Regions from separate parts of the Streptomyces sp. NPDC050423 genome, predicted to be linked through region 3. Evidence: riboswitches for the same ligand, from Rfam matches in the RefSeq annotation. Region 3 holds a riboswitch; each other region holds the start of a gene.
The links. A riboswitch is a leader RNA that binds a small molecule or an ion and turns the genes downstream of it on or off. The one in region 3 is predicted to bind cyclic di-AMP.

Region 1 (3,254 bases), on a different contig from region 3:
GCCGTACGCCTCGTCGACGCGGCGCAGCGCCTGCGGGAAGGTGATCTTCTCGCGCAGCGACAGGGCGTCGATCATCGCCTCGGCCCGGTCACCGATGCCGCGCTTGGGCACGTTGAGGATGCGGCGCAGCGGGACCGTGTCCTCGGGGTTGGAGAGGACCCGGAGGTAGGCCAGGACGTCCCGGACCTCCTTGCGCTCGTAGAAGCGCACACCGCCGACGACCTTGTAGGGCAGGCCGACCCGGATGAAGATCTCCTCGAAGACACGGGACTGCGCGTTCGTCCGGTAGAAGATCGCGACGTCGCCGGCCTTGGCGTCGCCCGCGTCGGTCAGCCGGTCGATCTCGTCGGCGACGAACTGCGCCTCGTCGTGCTCGGTGTCCGCGACGTAGCCGGTGATCCGGGCGCCTGATCCGGCGTTGGTCCAGAGGTTCTTCGGGCGGCGGCTCTCGTTGCGCTCGATGACGGCGTTGGCGGCGGACAGGATCGTCTGGGTGGAACGGTAGTTCTGTTCCAGCAGGATCGTGGTCGCGTCCGGGTAGTCCTCCTCGAACTGGAGGATGTTGCGGATCGTGGCGCCCCGGAAGGCGTAGATCGACTGGTCCGCGTCACCGACGACGCACAGCTCGCCGGGGGCGTCGGCGGCACCGGCCGGGCCGACCAGTTCCCGTACGAGCGTGTACTGGGCGTGGTTGGTGTCCTGGTACTCGTCGACCAGGACGTGCCGGAAGCGGCGGCGGTAGTGCTCGGCGACGTCGGGGAAGGCCTGGAGCAGGTGCACCGTCGTCATGATGATGTCGTCGAAGTCCAGCGCGTTGGCCTCGCGCAGCCGGGACTGGTACATCGCGTAGGCCTGGGCGAGCGTCTTCTCGAAACCGTCCGCGGCCTGGCCGGCGAAGGTCTCCTCGTCGATCAGCTCGTTCTTCAGGTTCGACACCTTCGCCGTGAACGACTTCGGCGGGAAGCGCTTCGGGTCGAGGTCGAGATCGCGGCAGACCAGGGCCATCAGCCGCTTGGAGTCCGCGGCGTCGTAGATCGAGAACGAGGACGTGAAGCCGAGCCTCTTCGACTCGCGGCGCAGGATCCGGACGCACGCGCTGTGGAAGGTCATGACCCACATGGCGTTGGCGCGGGGGCCGACGAGCTGCTCGACGCGCTCCTTCATCTCGCCGGCGGCCTTGTTGGTGAAGGTGATCGCCAGGATCTGGCCGGGGTGCACGCCCCGCTCGGCGAGCAGGTGGGCGATGCGGTGGGTCAGTACCCGGGTCTTGCCCGAACCGGCCCCGGCGACGATGAGCAGCGGGGACCCCGCGTGCACGACGGCGGCGCGCTGCTCGGTGTTCAGCCCGTCGAGCAGCGCGGCGGCGTCGATCACCGGGCGGTGGGCCCCGTCGCGGTAGTACGCGTCGCGGGGCGGCGGGGGCCCGTCGAACACGCCCCCGAAGAGGTCCTCCGGCACCGCTTCGGGTGCGGAGTCCTCGGGGGGCGGCGGGGGCCCTTCCTCCGCGTGCTGGAGGCCGGCCAGGAAACTGTCGTCAAAGAGGCTGCTCATCGCTGTCCGAGTCTAGGGCCTGTCCGGCGGATCAAGGCCGGGGCCGCATGGCGAACCGCACACCTCCGCGCACCGCCGCGCGGGCACCCAGAGCGATGCCGGACCCACACTGCGTGGACGGATCCCGCGCCTGACCTGCCCGCACCGCGTCCACTTCACCAAGGTCACGAAAATGTATCGGGCATATCGAACATCAACCTTCACAGCGGCACCATGAGTTGGCTAGCGTGCACGTTCGGGCGGCCCGTACCCCCAGAGGCGAACCACGCCGAGCGGGCGTCCACGCCGAATCCTGGGCTGCCCGTACGGAGTCCGGAACCGGGGACCCACACGCAGCACCGGGGTGAATCGGTCCGAATCCCCCACCTGGACCGTAGGGCAGCCTTCCGTTCCGCCCGAACCCGACAGCTAACCCGGTAGGCGGTCCACGGAAGGAGATGCCGGCCTTGGCGTCGCATCGCAAACCGCGCCCCCGGGTGCGCAGCACCACCCCGGCCATCGGGTTCACGACGGCCGCACTCGCCTCGGTGACCCTGCTGTCCACGCAGAGCGCGCTGGCGGCCCCGGCCCCGAAGCCCAGCATCGAGGACGTCCAGAAGAAGGTCGACGACCTCTACCGGCAGGCGGGCACCGCGACCCAGCACTACGACCAGGCGAAAGAGGCGTCCGCCAAGCAGCGCACCAAGGTGGACACGCTGCTGGACGACATCGCCGAGCGCGCCGACAAGCTGAACGACGCCCGCCGGACGCTCGGGAACTACGCCGCAGCCCAGTACCGCGACGGTGCGCTCGCGCCGACCGCCACCTTCTTCCTGGCGAACGACCCGCAGTCGTTCTTCGACCAGACCCACCTCATGAACCGGATGGCCGCGAACCAGCAGCAGGCCGTCACGGACTTCCGTACGAAGCAGGCCGAGGCGTCGAAGAAGCGCGCCGAGGCGGTGACGGGCCTGGAGACGCTCACCGCGTCCCAGACCAGGCTGCGCACCAGCAAGCGGAACGTCCAGGACAAGCTGACCGAGGCCCGCACGCTGCTGTCGAAGCTCACCGCCGAGGAGAAGGCTCGCCTCGCCGAGCTGGAGCAGAAGAAGAAGGACGAGGCCGAGCGCAAGGCGGCGGAGCTGGCGAAGAAGCAGGCCGCCGCGGAGGCGGAGGCCGACCGCAAGGCCAAGGAGGCCGGGAGCGGGACCGGCACGGGCACCGGGAGCGGCACGGGCACCGGGACGGGTTCCGGCTCGGACAGCAGCGCCACGACGAAGGCCGAGAAGGTCCTCGCGTTCGCCAGGGCCCAGATCGGCAAGCCGTACGTCTGGGGGGCGACCGGCCCGTCCTCGTACGACTGCTCGGGGCTCACCCAGGCGGCCTGGAAGGCGGCGGGCGTCAGTATTCCGCGGACCACCTGGGACCAGGTGAACGTCGGCACCCGGATCGCGACGGCGGATCTGCGGCCCGGGGACCTGGTCTTCTTCTACGACGACATCAGCCACGTCGGCATCTACAAGGGCGACGGCATGATGATCCACGCGCCGAAGCCGGGGGCGAACGTGCGCGAGGAATCGATCTACTACATGCCGATCTACGGGAGCGTGCGGCCCGGTTAGGGGCGTTGCGGTACGGCGGGTGGCCCCGCGGGAAGCGGCCACCCGCCGGCTGCTGCCCGGTCAGGTCGGGTCGCGTCGCGTCAGGTCAGGTCGCGTCAGGTC
Region 2 (3,254 bases), on a different contig from region 3:
ATCCACCGTCGCTGAGACGCCGTCCCCGCCGCCGGCGCGTCCGGTCGCCAGAGAGGACTGTCATGTCCGATTCCGAGAACTACGACCCGCTCACCCCGGCCAGGCGCAAGGAGTCCGACTCGCAGGAGAGCCGGATGCCGCGCGGGCTCGTCATCAGGCTGTTCGCCTATCTGGTGGCCGGGCACGTCATCGCGGGTTTCCTCTACCTGCTGTTCGCCGTGGGGATGCACAACCAGTAGCCGGGAGCTCGGTGTGCCGGCCGGCCGGTCACGCGTCGTCGAGGAGCCGCTCGCGCAGTCGCTCCCGGGTCTCGGGGGTGATTTTCAGCCCCTCGGAGAGGTAGCGGTCGGTGCCGCCCCAGGTCTCGTCGATCGTGGCGAAGGCCGCGGCGAGATATTCGCTGTGGGCGCCGAAGAGCGGGCTGAGGAGCTCCATCACCTCGGGCGACATCCCGGCCGCCGAGGTGTCGCTGCGGCGCACCCGGTAGCGGCGGTGGGCGTCGTTGGACTTGAGGTAGTCGGCCTCGACGGCTTCGCGCCCGACGCCGACCGCGAGCAGCGAGACCGCGATCGAGAGCCCCGCCCGGTCCTTGCCGGCCGCGCAGTGCATCAGGGCGGGGACGCTGTCCTCGGCCAGGGCGTGCAGCACGCGGCTGTGCTCGGCGGTGCGCTCCAGGATGATCGTCCGGTAGGAGGCGACCATGCGGTCGGTCCCCTTGCCGCCGTCGAGGAGGCCGCGCAGCTCGTCCGTGTTGCCGTCGCGCACCATCCGCCAGAACTCGGCGCCGTCCGCCGGGTCGGTGAGGGGGATGTTCACATTGCGTACGCCGGGCAGCTCGACGTCCAGTCCGTCCAGCTTCAGGTCGGCGGCATTGCGGAAGTCGAAGACGGTGTGGAGGCCGAGACCGCCGAGGAACGCGGCGTCCTCGGCGGTGGCGCCCGCCAGGTGACCGCTGCGGTAGAGCCGTCCGTACCGCACCCGGCGGCCGTCCGCGGTGGGCAGTCCGCCCACGTCACGGAAATTACGGACCCCCGCCAGCTCGGGTTCCGTCGACGGGGTCTGCGGCAGCTGCTGCGTCACGGTCACTCCTGGAGGCTCTGCCGCCGACGCGTGTCGCCGACGGGTCCACTCCCGTGACGATACGACATCGGATACTCGGGCAATCGTCTCGGTGACGGCCCCGCGCGGACTCCTGGGTGGGGCCCCGTCTGCGGCTCCGGTGCGAACTACGGGCGTGACATGTCCGTATTGAGGCTTTGGTCGAACATGCCCTGCTTGTGCGGGAGATGATCGCCCCCTCGTGAGCGGGATCATATCCGTGACGGTGTGTGGCGACGCCGCGGCTGGGTATTCCATGCGCCGCGCGGAAAGCCAAGATCCGTAATCCACGGAGTGTGACCGGAATTCCGCTCCGATTTCCCGGAGTGGAATCCGGTGTGGAACCCATGGCTTGTTTCCGCCGTCCCCACTCGCTTACGTTCGCTCTCAATCCGGATGGAACGCCTAATCCTGCCGCCGTCCGGAATTCGCACCCACTCACCGTGTGGCAGGAGCGGGGGAACCAGGTAAGCCGCCGACCGGAGAGATCCGGCCGGCTCGGGGTGAAGTCGCGCCAGGCGCGACCGGGCATCTCCAGCCCGAACCCGACAGCTCACCTCGTAGGCGCCGGAGAGGAAATTCTTCATGCCCATATCGGGTAAGCACCGCCGTCCGAAGTCCAGCACCATCGCCCGCGCCGTCGTCGTCGCGAGCGCCGGCGGAGCCGTCATCGCGCTTCCGCTGCTCGGCGCCACCGGTGCCAACGCCGCGGAGCAGGCCGCTCCCGGCACCGCGAACTCGGCCGTCGCCACGCACGCCGCCCAGGCCAAGCCGGTCTCGGAGAAGCAGGACGGCACCGCGACGTACTCCGTGGTCTCCGGCGACTACCTGTCGAAGATCGCTGCCGAGCACAAGCTCAAGGGTGGCTGGGAGAAGCTGTACCAGGACAACCGCAAGGTCGTCGGCGACGACCCGAGCCTGATCTTCCCGGGCATGAAGCTGACGCTCGGCGGCAAGGCCTGGGGCCACGCCTCGACCACCGGCTCGCCCACCTCCGCGGGTGCCACCACCCCGTCGAAGGCTCCCTCCAAGGCTCCTTCCAAGGCTCCGGCCAAGACCGAGTCCAAGGCCCCCACGGCCTCCAACGCCGCGTCCTCCTCCGACGCCCAGGCGTCCAACGGGACCTCGGCCCCGGCCGAGCGGAGCACCGGCTCCGGTTACGTCCACCCGGTTCCCGGCAACCACACCACCGCCTACCGTGCCTCCGGCGCCAGCTGGTCCAGCGGCAGCCACACCGGCATCGACTTCCCCGTGTCCACCGGCACCAGCGTGAAGGCGATCACCTCGGGCACCGTCGTCACCGCCGGCTGGGGCGGCGCGTACGGCAACGAGGTCGTCATCAAGCACGCCGACGGCCACTACTCGCAGTACGGACACATGTCCTCGCTCTCCGTCTCGGCGGGCCAGACCGTGACCGCGGGCCAGCAGGTCGGCCTCTCCGGCGCCACCGGCAACGCGACCGGCCCGCACCTGCACTTCGAGATCCGCACGGGTCCGGCGTACGGCTCGGACGTCGACCCGATCGCCTACCTGGCGTCGAACGGGATCAACGTCTGATCCAGGCAGCACCGGTCCGGTAACCCGGACCTGAGCAATACACAGAGGGACGGTGCGCGGCGGCGCACCGTCCCTCTGCTTATTCCCCCTTTACCAAAACCTGACCGGGTGGTCTATCTCACCACCCGTCAACCCCGTATTACGGTCGCGTAGGTCACATTCGACGGTGCAGGATATGCCCTTGTGGCAAACGATTCGAGAAACATCCGACAGAGCGTCATCAACAGGCAGGGCGCCATCGAGTCGTACGCGGCGATTGGCGACAGCTTCACCGAGGGAGTCGGCGATCTCGGCCCCGACGGGACATTCGTCGGCTGGGCGGACAGGTTCGCGGTCATCCTCGCTGACCAGCTCCCGGACCCCGGAACGGCACCGGGCCTCGCAGGCGCCGCGCACGGGAACTTCAGGTACGCCAATCTCGCCGTACGAGGACGTCTCCTCGACCAGATAGTCGAGGAGCAGGTGCCCCGCGCCAGGGAACTCGCCCCCGACCTGGTGAGCTTCTGCGCGGGCGGCAACGACATCATCCGGCCGGGCACCGATCCCGACGACGTCGCCGAGCGCTTCGAGCGCGCTGTCGCGGAGCTGACCGAATCGGT
Region 3 (3,254 bases):
TTGGACTCCAGGTTCGGCGCGAAGCCGCCCTCGTCACCGAGACCGGTGGACAGGCCCTTGGTCTTCAGGACCTTCTTCAGCGTGTGGTAGACCTCGGCGCCCCAGCGCAGGGCCTCGGAGAAGGACTCCGCGCCGATCGGGGCGATCATGAACTCCTGGATGTCCACGTTGGAGTCGGCGTGCGACCCACCGTTGAGGATGTTCATCATCGGGACGGGCAGCAGGTGCGCGTTCGGGCCACCGAGGTAGCGGAACAGCGGCAGGTCCGAGGCCTCGGACGCGGCGTGGGCGACGGCGAGCGAGACGCCGAGGATGGCGTTGGCGCCGAGCGAGCCCTTGTTCTCGGTGGCGTCCAGGTCGAACATGGCCTGGTCGATCAGCCGCTGCTCGGTCGCGTCGTAGCCGACGAGCTCCGGGCCGATCTGCTCGATCACGGCGAGGACCGCCTTCTCGACGCCCTTCCCGTGGTAGCGGTTGGGGTCACCGTCGCGAAGCTCAATGGCCTCGAACGCACCGGTGGAGGCTCCGGACGGAACAGCAGCACGACCCGTGCTGCCGTCGTCGAGGCCAACCTCGACCTCGACCGTGGGGTTGCCCCGGGAGTCGAGGATTTCCCGGGCTACGACGACGTCGATGGACGGCACGAGGCATCTCCTTCTGGGATATGACGCTGGTTGTGCAGGGTCACTTTGGCCTTGCGACAAGAGCCTAACCGGCCCGGCCGTCTCAGTCGGCCGTCCGCCCGTCCCCTGGGACGAAAAAGGACCCAAGAGCAGGCACAGCAGGGCAAACGGCCAGAAATTTACTGGCCAGTAACTACAACAGTTGAACAATCGACGCGGAAAGCGGTGAGCCCCGGCCCGGCCGCACGGGGGGAGGTGCGGCCGGGCCGGGGCGCTCAGCGAGGAGAGTGCCGAACTACTTCACCAGGTGGAGCTGCTGACCCGGGAAGATCATGTCGGCGTCCTTGACGATGTCCTTGTTCAGCTCGAACAGCTTCTCCCAGCCGCCCTTGACGTCGTGGTCGGCCGCGATCTGGCTCAGCGAGTCGCCGGTGACGACCTTGTACTCGCCGTCGCCCTTCTTGACCTTCTCGCCGGTCGGGGTGGTGACGGTCTTCTTCTGCCCGGCCTCGGGGGCGGTCGAGCGGTCCGAGCGGTTGGTGGCGGGGGCCTCGGTGCGCTCGGCCTTCTTCGGCTCGGCCTGCTGGGCCGGAGCCGACTCCTGCTTCGGAGCGGTCTCGGTCTTGGGGGCGGTGGAGCCGGTGTCGACGCCCGGGTCGACACCGTCGTTGCTCAGGTTGCCGGCGCCGGCGCAGGCCCAGGCGCCCGGTCCCTGCATGTCGAGGAGCTTCTCGGCCACAGCGATCTGCTGGGACTTGCTGGCCAGGTCGGCGCGGGCCGCGTACTGCGTACCGCCGGCGGCGGCCCAGCTGGACTGCGAGAACTGCAGACCGCCGTAGTAGCCGTTGCCGGTGTTGATGGACCAGTTGCCGCCGGACTCGCACTGGGCGACCGCGTCCCACGTGGAGACGGAGGCCGCGGAGGCGCCGGTGGCACCCATCAGGGGCACGGCGATGGCGGCACCCGTCACACCGGCGAGCGTGGCGAAACGGACGGCCTTGGACGGGCGGCGGTGCTTGTTGCCCTTGCTGTTCAGCAGCATCGAGACTTCTCCTCACCGACGCCTACGAGGTGAGCTGTCGGGTTCGGGCCAAGTGAGTTGCCCGGTCGCACGTCCTAGCGCACGACTTAACCCCAAGCCGGTCCTGATGCGTCTTGCGACGATCGGGCCCGGCACTTACCTGGGTCCCCCGCTCCTGCCTACGGCGCTTTACGCGTCTGTTCCCTTCGACCGACGGCAGGATTCGGCGTGACGATCGACGGGGCCCGCGGTGCGAGCGGTTCCGACCGTAAACACACGCAACCCCCACATTCAAAGAAGGACATACCGGATAAGCGGTCCATAATTGCATCTGAAAAACACATGTTTGCGCAGGTCGGAAGGGCTGCGGGGGGAGCTCCCGAACAAGACGCGCCAGTTCACGCGAAGAGACCCATGTCTCACTTAGTCAAAAGTGGGACATAGGCCTCTTAAGCGCCCCGGATTTGAGGCGTTTTCGGCTGTTGATCAGACCGCTTCCGCGGCCGCCCTCATCCGGCCTGCACGCCGAGATCGAGGCTCTGGCCGGGAAGGATGAGGTCCGGGTCGGAACCGACCGTCGCCTTGTTGGCCTCGTACAGCTCGGGCCAGCCGCCGGGCAGCTTCTGTGCGTCAGCAATCGCCCAGAGGTTGTCGCCCGGCCGGACGGTGTACGTACCGTCAGCAGCCGGTGCGCCCTTGTCGCGTGCGTCGCCTTCGCCCCGCGAGGCGTGCCGCCCCGAGTCCCGGTCACTGCCCGCTCCCTCCGGGGCGGGCGCGCCGCGGTGCCTGCCGCCCGCTTCCCCGTCCGAGGAGGACCCGTCCGGGGCGTCCGAGGCGTCCGGGGTGCCCGAGGGGGCGGTCGCGCCGGAGGAGCCGGATGCCGAGGGCGTGGCGGACGGGGAGGCCGAGGCGTCCGGCGTACGGTCCTTGTCGGCGGTGTCGGCCGTGGCGTCGTCCGACGGGGCCTTCGTCGCGCCCTTGGACGCGTCGTCCGAGGGGCCGGCGCTCTTTGACGGGGCGGCACTCGCGGACGGGTCCGCACTCTCGGCCGGGTCCGCGCTCTCGGCCGGGTCGGCGGACCGCGTGCTGCCCGGGTCGACGCCGGGCAGGGACCCGTCGACGGCGAGGCCGGAGATGACCGCGCAGCTGGGCCACGCCTTCGGCCCCTGGGCGTCCAGGACCTTCTCCGCCACGGCGATCTGCTGCGAGCGGCTGGCGAGGTCCGCGCGCGGGGCGTAGGACTCGCCGCCGTACGACTTCCAGACCTCCTGCGAGAACTGCAGGCCGCCGTAGTAGCCGTTGCTGAGGTCGGCACTCCACATGCCGCCGCTCTCGCACTCCGCCACCCGGTCCCAGGTCGAGGCGTCGGCGGCGTGCGCGCCGGCCGCGCCGAGCAGCGGGATGGCAATGGCCGAGCCGGTCACGCCTGCGGCGACGATGATCGCGGGTGCCTGCCGAGGGCGACGGTGTCTGCCGTTCGCGGAGCCCATGGGAATGCCTTCCGTGTGACTGACGAGTGACGGGTGAGTCGAACGGTGAACCTAGCGGGACTCGAACGTGTGTCACAAGTCGATGCAGCAGAGATCACGTAAAAGTCACAGAGTTGACAG

Region 1: it holds a riboswitch for cyclic di-AMP, as region 3 does, so the genes downstream of both, AB0I52_RS07900 (NlpC/P60 family protein) here and AB0I52_RS13660 (transglycosylase family protein) in region 3, are expected to answer to the same signal.
Region 2: it holds a riboswitch for cyclic di-AMP, as region 3 does, so the genes downstream of both, AB0I52_RS28785 (peptidoglycan DD-metalloendopeptidase family protein) here and AB0I52_RS13660 (transglycosylase family protein) in region 3, are expected to answer to the same signal.

What each region holds. Positions count from the first base shown of each region.
Region 1 covers NZ_JBFAJY010000007.1:79,710-82,963, reverse strand. Annotated here, with positions in the region: gene pcrA (DNA helicase PcrA) at 1-1,551, opposite strand, end outside; cyclic di-AMP (ydaO/yuaA leader) riboswitch at 1,825-1,990, shown strand; gene AB0I52_RS07900 (NlpC/P60 family protein) at 1,989-3,152, shown strand; gene AB0I52_RS07895 (hypothetical protein) at 3,248-3,254, opposite strand, start outside.
Region 2 covers NZ_JBFAJY010000048.1:50,336-53,589, forward strand. Annotated here, with positions in the region: gene AB0I52_RS28770 (XRE family transcriptional regulator) at 1-15, shown strand, start outside; gene AB0I52_RS28775 (DUF6126 family protein) at 63-239, shown strand; gene AB0I52_RS28780 (tyrosine-protein phosphatase) at 268-1,080, opposite strand; cyclic di-AMP (ydaO/yuaA leader) riboswitch at 1,491-1,680, shown strand; gene AB0I52_RS28785 (peptidoglycan DD-metalloendopeptidase family protein) at 1,684-2,655, shown strand; gene AB0I52_RS28790 (SGNH/GDSL hydrolase family protein) at 2,839-3,254, shown strand, end outside.
Region 3 covers NZ_JBFAJY010000015.1:6,465-9,718, forward strand. Annotated here, with positions in the region: gene eno (phosphopyruvate hydratase) at 1-644, opposite strand, end outside; gene AB0I52_RS13660 (transglycosylase family protein) at 919-1,665, opposite strand; cyclic di-AMP (ydaO/yuaA leader) riboswitch at 1,670-1,841, opposite strand; gene AB0I52_RS13665 (transglycosylase family protein) at 2,154-3,134, opposite strand; partial or broken gene AB0I52_RS13670 (cytochrome P450) at 3,240-3,254, opposite strand, start outside.